Regions from separate parts of the Saccharococcus thermophilus genome, predicted to be linked through region 1. Evidence: predicted binding sites of a transcription regulator. Region 1 holds the regulator's gene; each other region holds the start of a gene.
The links. The regulator Rex, encoded in region 1, represses fermentation and respiration genes when NADH is low (regulators of the CRP and FNR family bind a similar motif). The targets are predictions, from matches to a motif close to TTGTGAAATATTTCACAA.
Positions count from the first base shown of each region.

Region 2: a site for Rex is predicted at 2,076-2,093, ahead of ric (iron-sulfur cluster repair di-iron protein). Genes of this name have one in related genera too.
Region 3: a site for Rex is predicted at 2,771-2,788, ahead of BDD39_RS13700 (DUF2249 domain-containing protein). Genes of this name have one in related genera too.

Region 1 is NZ_JAASRS010000001.1:11,691-15,977, forward strand. Features, by position in the region: gene groL (chaperonin GroEL) at 1-12, opposite strand, end outside; gene groES (co-chaperone GroES) at 85-369, opposite strand; gene BDD39_RS00055 (CPBP family intramembrane glutamic endopeptidase) at 642-1,391, shown strand; gene BDD39_RS00060 (YdiK family protein) at 1,430-1,570, shown strand; gene tatC (twin-arginine translocase subunit TatC) at 1,585-2,331, opposite strand; gene BDD39_RS00070 (twin-arginine translocase TatA/TatE family subunit) at 2,352-2,504, opposite strand; gene BDD39_RS00075 (redox-sensing transcriptional repressor Rex) at 2,501-3,157, opposite strand; gene moaC (cyclic pyranopterin monophosphate synthase MoaC) at 3,147-3,668, opposite strand; gene BDD39_RS00085 (ABC-F family ATP-binding cassette domain-containing protein) at 3,788-4,287, shown strand, end outside.
Region 2 is NZ_JAASRS010000001.1:2,618,985-2,623,271, reverse strand. Features, by position in the region: gene moaA (GTP 3',8-cyclase MoaA) at 214-1,239, shown strand; gene ric (iron-sulfur cluster repair di-iron protein) at 1,287-2,012, opposite strand; gene BDD39_RS13620 (hypothetical protein) at 2,221-2,505, shown strand; gene BDD39_RS13615 (molybdopterin molybdotransferase MoeA) at 2,614-3,873, shown strand; partial or broken gene mobB (molybdopterin-guanine dinucleotide biosynthesis protein B) at 3,870-4,287, shown strand, end outside.
Region 3 is NZ_JAASRS010000001.1:2,636,302-2,640,588, forward strand. Features, by position in the region: gene BDD39_RS13685 (MFS transporter) at 1-343, opposite strand, end outside; gene BDD39_RS13690 (TIGR04053 family radical SAM/SPASM domain-containing protein) at 593-1,711, opposite strand; gene BDD39_RS13695 (molybdenum cofactor guanylyltransferase) at 1,783-2,370, opposite strand; gene BDD39_RS13700 (DUF2249 domain-containing protein) at 2,472-2,705, opposite strand; gene BDD39_RS13705 (hypothetical protein) at 2,835-2,990, shown strand; gene BDD39_RS13710 (nitric-oxide reductase large subunit) at 3,057-4,287, opposite strand, start outside.

The sequences.
Region 1 (4,287 bases):
TTCTTTTGCCATACCCCGTTACCTCCTTATAAAATGAAATTGTATTAAGTATTTTTTGCATATCTATGTTATCAACGCTGTATATTAACCAATAACAGCTAAAATATCGCTTTCACGTAAGATTAAGTATTCTTTGCCGTCATATTTTACTTCTGTGCCGGCATATTTCGAGAAGATAATGCGATCGCCAACTTCTACTTCTGGAGCTACACGCTCACCGCTGTCAAGCACACGTCCTTTGCCAACAGCAACTACTCGGCCTTCTTGCGGTTTTTCTTTCGCAGTGTCTGGCAATACGATACCGCTTGCAGTTTTTTCTTCCGTTTCAATTACTTCAATGACAACGCGATCACCTAATGGCTTTAACACGGAAAACAACCTCCTTAACAATAATTTTCGCCGTTCTTATTAGCACTCATCTCAATTGAGTGCTAACACACTTATAATATTAATGAACTTCTCTTTTTTTTGCAAGTAGGAAATACAAAAAAATAACTGCTTTTCTTTATTATAAATCCTTTTCAAGTATTTCACGTTTCTATGGCTGATAAACAGCTGTGGTTAATTTTTTTATATTTTTGCAAAAGATGTGCTAAAATACGGAAAGCATCACTATTTTGTTGGCAAAGGGGTAAGTTTCCTTGAAACGACAATATTGGTATGTCATTATTACGTATGTCGTCATGCAGCTGTCTGGTATTATAGGTGTTCCGCTTCTGCGCTTTCTCGGTGTGGGGAAACATGCCAAAAATAAACTCATTGCCGCAGAGATCGCCTCTGGCTATTGGGCAGTCATTAGCTTTGCTATTGCGTTTTTGATTATTCTCTTTTTCTTGCGCGAAGATATAAAACAACGGCATACTCGTTATCGCGTTTCTTTGCCTGTCGCTTGGATGTGGGCGGTCGGCGGCGTTTTTTTGGCGCTCTTTGCCCAAAGCCTTGCCGCTAATATTGAATGGCATTTGCTTGGCATCGAGCCAGGCTCGGAAAACACGAGACGCATTGTCGGAATCATTCGAGTCACCCCGATATTGATCATCGTTACTTCCATTATCGGCCCGATTTTAGAAGAAATTATTTTTCGCAAGATTATTTTCGGGGCGCTATATCAAAAATACAATTTCCTCATTGCCGCGCTTATCAGTTCGCTATTATTTGCGGTAGTCCATATGGAATTGAAGCATCTGCTTTTATATGCGGCAATGGGATTTACGTTTGCCTTTCTTTATGCGAAAACAGGGCGCATTTTTGTTCCGATTTTCGCTCACGTTACGATGAATACGTTCGTCGTCGTGATGCAAACGTTGTTTGCCGATGAAATTGAAAGAATGATGCGGCAGACGGAACATATACAACTCATTATTGGGCATTGGGGGCTTTTAATACAATGAAAAGGACGCCATTACAATTCGCTTTTTTCTATTTTCTGATGGGGATACTATTTACTTACTTATCTGTTCAAAGCGCAAAAGATACGATTTGGAACTTTTTTACGATTGTGCTTGCCATACTGGCTACGCTTGATTTTGGAGCAGCAATACGTCTCTTCGCACTCCACTTTCGCAAATAAACCTCCCGTTCGATTCACGGGAGGTTTTCCTGTTCCTGTTGCGCCAACAAAACTTTGCGATAAGCAAATTTCGAAATCCAAATGCTTACCTCATATAAAATCGAAAGCGGAATCATCACAATCACTTGCGATAATACATCCGGCGGCGTAATGATCGCAGCCACAATCAATAAGACCAGATACGCGTATTTCCGTATTTTGATCAGCAACATCGGCGTAATCAAGCCGAGCCTTGTTAAAAACATCACAACTACCGGCAGCTGAAAGACAATGCCAAACGGCAAGATGAGCTGAAGCAAAAATTCGAAATATTCATTAATGCCGATGACTTGATGAATGCCAAGATCGTTCGCCAAATTTTGCATAAAGCGAACGACAAACGGAAATAAGACAAAATACGCAAAACTAACGCCGGCTAAAAAGAGGAAAATGGAAATTGGAATATAGCTTAACGTCACTTTTCGTTCTTTTTCATATAACCCAGGGCTGACAAACGCCCAAATTTGATAAAGCAGAACCGGTGCGGTAAGAATAAAGGCAATGACAAACGCAAACTGAAAATAAATTCTGATCGGATCTGTCAAACGAAACGCGTTCATCGTTAATTGTTTCGCTTCACCGGTTCGCTGCAAATACAAAATGACCGGTTCTACAAAAAAGAAGCTCACGATCAAGGCAACGCTAAAAAAAATAAGAACAATAATCAGCCGTTTTCGCAATTCACCTAGGTGCTCATATACCGACATTTCTTTATCGTTCATATGTCAACCATCCTAACTTATTATTGGTCGGCTTTTTTTTCATCCTCATCGGCTAATCCCTTCGTCGCATCCTTGAATTCGCGGAGCGATTGCCCGAGCGACTTGCCCAGTTCCGGAAGCTTTTTTGTTCCAAACAATAATAAAATAACAAGCACGATTAATAAATATTTCACGTTTCGTTCTCTCCTTTATCGAGCGGATAATTTTTTAAAAAATAGACGAGTGACTGCAATTCGACAGCTAAGTCAATATGGTGGACGCGAATGTGTTTCGGCACGTTCAGGCGCGCCGGCGTAAAATTTAAAATCCCTTTAATTCCTTTTCCGACAAGACGGTCTGTAATCCATTGCGCAACATGAGCCGGCACCGTTAAAATCGCTACTGGAATTCCCTCGTGAAGACGCCCTTCTAATTCGTCCAAATGATAGACAGGCACCCCGCCGACTGTTGTACCAACCTTTTTCTCATCCACATCAAATGCCATGACAATTTTCGTATTATTGTTTTTCAAAAAATTATAGTTTAAAAATGCCGTTCCTAAGTTCCCGACTCCAAATAGCGCGACTTCGGTCACTTCGTCTTGATCGAGCGTTTTGCGGAAAAATGACAACAAATAGTTGACATTATATCCATACCCTTTTTTTCCGAGCGCACCAAAATAGGAAAAATCGCGACGGATCGTTGCGGGATCGACTTTGACCGCCTCGCTCAATTCGGCAGAAGAAACACGTTGCTTTCCGGAAGCATGTAAATTTTTTAAAAAACGATAATATAACGGCAAGCGTTTTGCCGTTGCTTGCGGAATTTTTGGCTGTTCATTGCTCATCGATGAATCCCCCAGCACTTCTTTTTTCCCGTTGATAATGGCCCGACTTCCCACCAGTTTTCTCTACCAAATAGGTTGGGCCAATCACCATCCCTTTATCAAGCGCCTTGCACATGTCATACACCGTCAGTGCGCATACAGAGGCGGCCGTTAGCGCTTCCATCTCCACCCCTGTGCTGCCCTTCGTTTTCACTGTGACAGTAATCAGTAATTGATATAACGCTTTTTCTTCCTCCACATGCCACGCAAATTGAATGTCGACACCTTTTAACATAAGCGGATGACACATTGGAATTAAATCTGGCGTTTTTTTTGCGGCCATAACGCCAGCTATTTGCGCAACAGCAAGCACATCCCCTTTTTCGATCGCGTTGTTTGTCATTTTTTCATAAATTTCCTTATTTACTGTCACACTTGTTTGAGCGACCGCTATGCGAACCGTATCCTCTTTGTCTGAAATATCGACCATTTTTGCCCGGCCTTGTTCGTTAAAATGGGTAAATGATGACAACGTAATCTCCTCCCACTATAAACTATACACTATTTTTCGTCATCTGTCTTTTATCGTTTTATTGCGATAAGAAAACAAATTACGCTACACTATTATTGTTAAACGAGAGGTGAATAACAATGATCATTTTACAAGTCAACCAACTGACAAAATATTTTGGCGCTGACCTTATTTTATCGAATATAAAATTAGAAATACAATCCAAAGACCGCATCGCTCTCGTCGGGAGAAACGGAGAAGGAAAATCGACATTATTAAAAATCATTGCCGGAGAACTTTCTTACGATAGCGGAGAAATCATTAAACCAAAAGAAGTGACGATCGGCTACCTCGCCCAAGACAGTGGGCTTCACTCTTCCTTGTCGATTTGGGAAGAGATGATGACGGTATTTGCACCGTTAAAGGCAATGGAGAAGCAATTACGCGAGATGGAAATGCAAATGGGCGATCCCGATTTGCTTGCGGACGCTTCCCGTTACGAAAAACTATTAAAAGACTATGACGCGTTGCAAGAACGCTATAAAGAACAAGGCGGTTACCAATACGAAGCTGATATTCGCTCCATTTTACACGGTTTGCAGTTTTCTAAGTACGATTATATGACGACTCCTGTCCAATC
Region 2 (4,287 bases), 2.6 Mb from region 1:
AGTGGAACAGAAAGGTGTTGTTGAAAGAGGTTTTATGATGATGGAATTTTGATCACCGGTTTGGTTATTATCGATAAAGGTCTCGTTTGTTTCTGGAGTAATGGTTGTGCTTCTTGGCATCATCACGGCTAAGTGGATGGCGCGCCGCCATTTAAAGGAAAAATCGTCATTGTGTGCGACAGTGTTTAAATCTTATTGAAAGGAGAAAGCGGAATGGAGGAAAAAAAACCGTCGACCGTTGTCGACCGCTGGAACCGTCCGCTTCGCGATTTGCGCATTTCGGTAACGGACCAGTGCAATTTCCGCTGCGTATATTGCATGCCGGCGGAAATATTCGGACCCAATTTTCGCTTTTTGCGTGAAGACGAATTATTAACGATCGAGGAAATGGTGCTGCTTGCCGAAAGTTTTGCGGAACTTGGGGTGGAAAAAATTCGTATCACAGGGGGAGAACCGCTGTTAAGACGCGATTTGGACTTATTCGTAGAACGGTTGACGCACATTCCCGGCATTCACGATATCGCTCTTACGACGAATGGGATTCATTTAGTGAAATGGGCGAAACGTTTGAAAGAAGCGGGACTAAAGCGCGTCAATGTCAGCTTGGATGCGTTAGATGACGAAGTATTTAAAAAGATGAACGGTGTTGGGGTCGGGGTCAAGCCGGTGCTAAAAGGGATCGAAGCAGCGCGGGAAGCCGGGCTTGGCGTTAAAGTGAACATGGTCGTCAAAAAAGGAATGAACGACTCGCAAATCATTCCGATGGCAAACTATTTTAAAGAACAAGGCATTACCCTCCGCTTTATTGAATATATGGACGTCGGCACGACAAACGGTTGGGATTTTTCCCATGTCGTTACGAAAAAAGAAATGTATGAACTCCTGCAGCAAATGCATCCGCTTGAGCCGGTGGAAAAAGCCTACTTCGGCGAGGTGGCAAACCGCTACCGCTATGTTGGCACGAACGTGGAAGTCGGTTTTATCTCCTCGGTGACGGAATCGTTTTGCAGCAGCTGCACCCGGGCGCGCATTTCCGCCGATGGTACGCTGTATACGTGCTTGTTTGCGACAAGCGGTGTTTCGTTAAAAGAAAAACTGCGTTCTGGGGCAGATAAAGAGGAAATCAAGAAAGTGATTTCATCCACATGGAACATGCGGACAGACCGTTACTCGGATGAACGGACGGAGCAAACGGCAAAAACGCGGAAGAAAATTGAAATGTCTTATATTGGCGGATAAGTAAACTGGACCGTTTCCTTCGAGTGGAACGGTCCAGTGTTTTTAGTTTATTGAGACGTTTCGGCCGATGGCTCTGCTTCCGCGAGGACGCGCGGGAATAACACGTTATTTTCCAAATGGATATGTTTAAATAAATCTTCTTCAAGCGCTTCTAATCGGTTGTAGACAAGACGGTACGTCCGGCATGCATCTTCCGGCGGGGTAAAGTCATTCGTAATCTCACGAATCGTTTTGATGATGTCGCCAGCAACGTCATGTTCATTGACAAGTTCGCGAATCACTTGTTTCATCGTTTCTCTGTTTTCTGGAGTCGGAGTTTCTTCAAATTGCAAAATAAGCGGAAAAGCGTAAGTTTCTTCTTTCACCGTATGCTGTTCCAGTTCGGTTTTCAGCTCGTTAAACAGCTTATGAACTTGCGCAAGATGCGGATGGTGCATTCCGTGGACGCGCAGCACTTTTGTGACGTAAGGGCTGAGCTGCGGCAGTTCTTCCGCCAAGTAACGATGATGTTTTCCGATAATATGATCGATCAGCTCGCGATAAGAAGCTTCCTTCCAATTTCTATCGACTTTTTCGTGCGATTGGGCATAAAGCGCGTTCAGCTCTTCTAAAATCGCTTCTCCGTCCAAACCGCGCTCTTTTATTGCTTCCTGCAATGGGCGCTGCCCGCCGCAGCAAAAATCAATTCTATATGATTTGAAAAGATCGCTTGCTTTTGGAAATTGTGCTACGATGTCCCCGATGAGCGATTGTTCTGTAAACCATTTTTCCATGGCTGATACCTCCATCTTAATCAATCGTTACAACTTAAGCATATTTCTTTTCTCTTTTGCATGTCGTGATGTACATCACATAAGGGAAGAAATTTTGAACAAATTGTGTTAGGAAAGAAATGAAACGGATAAATGTGATGAACATCACGACTAGCTTTGATTCATTTCCGTACAATGAAAATAAGAAAAAAGGAAAGAAGGGATGGGGATGTTTCGGCTGTTGAAGGCTGAACAGTTGGAAAGCGAAAATCGACAGTTAAAAAGCCGTTTGGAAGAAGCAAAGAAGCAGCTTGCCGAAAAGGAAGAAATGATGCAGGAGTTGATTGATGATTTGTTTGCAGAACTCGGCGCAGCGATTCAGCAGCATGAGTTCGTCAACAGCCAGCATCATGCTTTAGGCGAATTAGTTGAAAGAATAAAGGAAAAGGTTGATAATGTCAATGCATTAAGCAAATCTTCACGCGAAACTTCCGATCATCAGCAGTACGGATGAACCAATAAAAACTTGCTTTCTTTGGCAGTCTGCTTGCTCTTCTAAATATAAAAAAGTAAAATAATGGATATTATGGGTAGCTATTAAATGAGAAAGGGAGAGAAAAGCATGTTGGAAAAGCGAACTCCGATTCCGGTAACGGAAGCGATCAAAAGGGTCATGAAATATGCGCGGGAAGGGGAAGCGGAAACGGTTCGGCTTGAGGAAGCATACGGTCGGTATTTGGCCGAAGAATTGCGCGCCGATCATGACGTTCCACCGTTTGACCGCTCTCCATATGACGGTTTTGCCATCCGCGCTGCGGACTCCGCGCAGGCGAAGCTGGACAATCCGGTGGAATTTGAAGTGATTGAGACAATTGGAGCGGGACAGATGGCGACAAAAGCGGTGAAACCGTTTCAGGCGGTGCGCATCATGACAGGGGCGCCAATTCCCGATGGATGCGACGCGGTTGTCATGTTGGAGCTAGCCAAACAATATGAGCGGGATGGCAAAACGTATATGTCGATCAAACGTCCGTTTCGTCCGGGAGATAATATTTCATTTCAAGGGGAGGATGCGAAAAAGGGCGATGCGCTTGTTCCAAAAGGCACGCGGATCAACCCCGGCGTGCAGGCGCTATTAGCGACATTTGGATATGCCGAGGTAAAAGTGGCACGTAAGCCGCGCATCGGCATTTTTGCGACAGGAAGCGAGCTTTTGGATGTATCCGATCCGCCTGTGCCAGGAAAAATCCGCAACAGCAACGCGTATATGATTCAGGCGCAAGTGGTCCGCAACGGCGCGGAGCCAGTTTATTTCGGCAAATTAATGGACGATCTGGATGCTTGTTTTGCCGCGATCCAATCCGCGCTCGATCAAGTGGATATGTTGATTACAACAGGAGGAGTTTCTGTCGGGGATTATGATTATTTGCCGATCATTTATGAACGTCTCGGCGCTGAAGTGCTGTTCAATAAAGTGGCGATGCGCCCGGGCAGCGTAACGACGGTTGCGCATCTTGACGGCAAGCTATTATTCGGGCTGTCGGGCAATCCGTCCGCCTGCTATGTCGGCTATGAACTGTTTGTACGCCCGGTCGTACGGACGCGGCTATTTTCCGCGAAACCGTATTTGAAAAAAGCAACGGCTACGTTAATGGCAGACTTTCCAAAGCCAAATCCGTTTACCCGCTTTGTCAGAAGTTACGTAGCGGTCGAAGACGGACGGTTAACGGTGGTGCCGGTTGGCATGGATAAATCGAATATTGTCACATCATTGGCGAAAGCGAACGCGCTGATGGTGCTTCCAAGGGGGACGCGCGGGTTTGCCAAAGGAAATACCGTCGAGGTGTGGTTGCTAGAAGACGAAGAAGGGAGCGACATATGAACGTCTGGCAAGTAGTCGGCTATAAAAACAGCGGCAAAACGACGCTGATGGAAAAATGGGTAAAAATCGCTTCTTCCGAAGGATACCGTGTTGGAACGATCAAACATCACGGGCACGGCGGCGAGCCGGAAAGACGATATGCGACTACTGACTCAGAGCGCCACGAACGGGCCGGGGCGGTTTGCGTGTCGGTAGAGGGAGGCGGATTGCTACAGATTCACGCCCGGCAGTCATCATGGTCGCTCGCGCAAATTTTATCGTTCTATCAGCTGTTGCCGCTTGATTTTGTCCTTGTCGAGGGTTACAAAAGCGAACGATATCCAAAAGTAGTAATGGTGCGAAACGAAGAGGACTGAGATTCGCTTTCCCAGCTGGCGAACATTATTGCCGTTATTACGTGGCAACCTTTTTTGC
Region 3 (4,287 bases), 2.6 Mb from region 1:
CAGAAATGGCAAACGACGTCCCTGCCATTCCGATGAAGAACGCCCAAAACATTAACATGGCATACGAATTAGCAAAACCCGCTCCAATTAGCGGAATAATCAAAAACAATAACAACAGCGAAAACAATCGTCTACCACCAATCCGATCCGTCCAAATTCCAAGCGGAATGCGCATGACAGAACCAAGCAGCACCGGGATCGCAACTAAAATGCTTTTTTGTGTCGATGTTAGTCCGTACATTTCTTGGAATGTATTCGCCAACGGAGAAAATACAGCCCATACGGCAAACGCAAACGTCATCGCCAATGTTGTGATTGGTAAAAGTGCTTTTTGCTTATTCATCCAAAAATCCTCCTTTTTGACCACATCTATATAACTAAATTTATCTGCTTTTGTGTCCATCATACGGAAATGAAAAAAGAATGTTTGTGAACTTTATCACATTTTTTTATAGTGTCACATAATTGTAAAAAGTGGATTTCCATCTTTATTATTTCTTGTTTATTTATAAACATGTCTAGAAAACCATTTCCATAAATGCGTAAATAAAAAACTGGCTCCCTAATAAAAGAGAGCCAGTGAAGATTATGATTAAGATAAGCGCTTTCCTTTTTGCCGCAATGCTTTTGGAATGTATACGCAATACGGTTCACTTTCTAAGTAATCGCCGGTAACAGCATACGCCCGCGAGCGTGAGCCGCCGCAAACGTAGCGAAATTCGCATACGCCACATTTTCCTTTATATTTATCAGGGTTACGCAAGTCTTGGAAAATCGGCGAATTCCGATAAATTTCCGCGAGCGGCGTTTCACGGACGTTTCCGGCTTTTACCGGAAGCAGTCCGCTCGGGTAGACATCGCCAATATGAGAAATAAAAACAAATCCATTGCCGTCGTTGACTCCTTTTGGCGCACGGCCAAGACCGTCGACTTGTCCAGTCAGTCCTTTCATCAGCACGTCTTCATAGCGGATTCCGTCGCCGGTTATTTGATTTTCCCGCATTTTCGCTTGCAAAACAACACGACGGTAATGCTGCCCTGCCGTTGTTTTTATGTCAAATGGGACGCGCTTGCTCGTTTCATAAAGCCAGCGAAACACTTTTTCATGCTCTACTGGGGAAATCATGTCCGATTCTTTTCCCCGCCCGGTCGGTACAAGGAAAAAGACGCTCCAAAGCACACATTTTAGTTTTTCAATCAACTTTACCATTTCATCAAGGACATGAACATTGTAACGGGAAATAACGGTGTTAATTTGCACTGGGATATCAAGCTCATGCAAATATTCAATCACCTTGATCGTTAAATCGAAGGAGCCAGGCGTTCCGCGAAAATGGTCATGAATTTCCGCATTTGGCCCGTCCAAACTAATCGCCCAGCGGGAAAGGCCGATTTCCTTCGCCTTGCGAATCGCCTCTTTTGTCACGTTTGGCGTTGCGCTTGGCGTCATCGAGACACGCAAGCCTTTGTCAATCGCATATTTCGCAAGATCATATACATCCGGGCGCATGAGCGGATCTCCGCCGGTAAACACGAGAAGCGGCTGATCCATCTCATATATATCATCAATTAACTTTTTCCCTTCTTCAAATGTCAATTCGCGTGGATCGCGATGATATTGCGCCTCGGCCCGGCAATGAAGACATTTTAACTGACATGCCCTTGTTAATTCCCAAATCACAATAAACGGATTTTCGTTAAAGTCTCTCACTATGTTCCCCTCCTCGCTTTCATTGTACTGCATAGGGGGAAACACTCATGTGACATATATCACAAAGCGATTTATGTCACAATATCGTCACACTCATTCGGTTTATTTACATTGCGAAACACGACCTCATTTTCCCAAAAATCTTGCTCCGTCACATAGCGAACATGACAACGATGAAGCAACGACTTCATCCTGTTATCCTTTGCTTGCAGCAGCTTTTTGATTTGCCCGAATGTCCGTCGATGATACATGCCAACTAACGGTTGAATTCGGCCGAAATGCGCACATATAATCGCATCAAACTCCTCGTTCGCATATTTAGCAAGTTTTACCGCTACTTCCGGTCGCATATACGGCATATCGCACGGAAGCACAAAGATCCATTTCGCTTCGCTTTCTTTCATAACCGTATAGATTCCCGCCAGCGGTCCTTGGCCACGATACCGTTCATCGTCCATGATCACTTTTTCCACTGTCTTTTGCCGAAAACAATCTACTAGTGAAGGATGGCTAACAATATAAACATCGTCTACTACTGCGCGCAACGTTTCCACAGCAATTTCAAAAAAATATTTTCCGCTAAACTTGGCAAGCGCTTTCGGGCTGCCAAAACGCCGTGACTGCCCTCCTGCAAGAACAACCCCTGTCATTCCTTTCACCGTCTGTCCCCTTTCTCCAACTCTCTGTTTCACTGTATCATGAAGGCAACAAAAAGAAAAGATTCCCGTAATTTTTCGGGAATCTTTTCTAAAAATCTGATTTATTTTTTGCCGATGGCAACTCGCCAAATTTCCGGTCCTTCTTCTAAGTACTCCCAAGTAAATTGATCTGGACGTTCCATCATAAACTGATAATGCAACGGACGCGGATCATGATCGTTTGTTAATTCCATTACTTCACCTGGTTTCAAGCTATCGAATAAACGAAAAATCGCAGGATGTCTTTCTCTCGGTTCATAATCAGGCGCATGAATTTTTGCGGCAAATTTGCTCATAATTGTCGCCTCCTTTATAGTATAATAAATTATATACACATCATAACCGCTTTTGTCGTTTGTCGTAGTGATGCACATCACAACTTACAAATGATAATTTTCAATCGTTTATGAAAGGAGAAATGATGATTGGAAGAGCTTGTTGGCTTTTGTTCGCAGTGCGGCAAACCAATTCATTGTTTGCATGGGTTTTTAAACGGCATCATTAGCGACGAAAAAGAAACGTTGTATTGTTTTCAATGTTACGAAAAAAAGAAGAAGCGAAAGGTAGCTAACAATAAATAAGATAGAAAGCGCTATCATATAACGATAAAAAAGAATCACAGCCATTGTGCTGTGATTCTTTTTTATTTATTCTTCTTTTGCCAAATCGACCACCGGAAGCGCTTCTTCCTCGCCGTGTGTCGGTTTACGCAAATGGAATAGCGATTTGACGCTGAACACCATGATTATAATGACACCTATTAAGAAAATCGTATCTGGAACAGCACGGAGCGTAAGCAAGGTTCGTACAAGATTCTGTTGTAAAAATGCCGGAGAACGCGATGCCCAATAACCATGTTCAAACGCTTCTTTCATTTGCAAAATACCGATCGGCAGCAGCGTCACCGCAATCATCCCCGCAAGCCCGATATTGAGCATCCAGCACGCAAATTTTAACCATTTATCGTTCCATGCTTCCGGCTTGACGATATTGCGCAGTGAATACAGCAACACCGCAATGCCGAACATGCCGTATACTCCCATCATTGACCCATGGCCGTGAGCCGGCGTTAAAAATTGTCCGTGTTCGAAGTAGCTGACTGCTGGCAAGTTAATTAAGAATCCGAGCACACCCGCGCCGACTAAGTTCCAGATCGCTGTAGAAATCAAAAACCAAAACGTTGACTTATAAGGAAAGTTAACCCCGCCGTCGCGCATCATTTTGTATTGTTCATATGCTTCTAAAATAAGCAATGTAAGCGGAATGACTTCAAGCGCCGAGAAGACGGCACCAAGCGCAATCCATATTTCCGGCGCACCGTTGTAATAGTAGTGGTGACCGATACCAATGACCCCGCTGCCAAGCAAGATCGTAAATTGGAAATATAACGCTCTTACTGTAGAATTTTTTGTGACAAGTTTCATTTGCACTAACAAAAAGCCGATAACAACAACCGCAAACACTTCAAAAATTCCTTCTACCCACAAGTGGATGATCCACCAACGCCAGTAATCAGCCATCGTAAAGTTCGTATCCGGTTTTATAAAGAACGCAAAAATATAAAAGAACGGAACTGCAATCGCCGAGTAGAACAATAAGTGAATCAATCCGCCTTTATCGCTTTCTTTCTTTAATCCGCTCTTAATGCCGCGGAAGACGATAAACAGCCAAATAAGCATACCTACTACTAAGATAATTTGCCAAATGCGGCCAAGCTCAATGTACTCCCATCCTTGGTCACCAAGCAAGAACCAGTTGTTTCCTAAATACCCTTTCACACCGAGCCATTCGCCGATCATACTGCCGCCGACAAGAACAACAAGCGCCCAGAACAAAATGTCAACGAGAAGCCCTTGTTTTTTCGGCTCATGTCCGCCA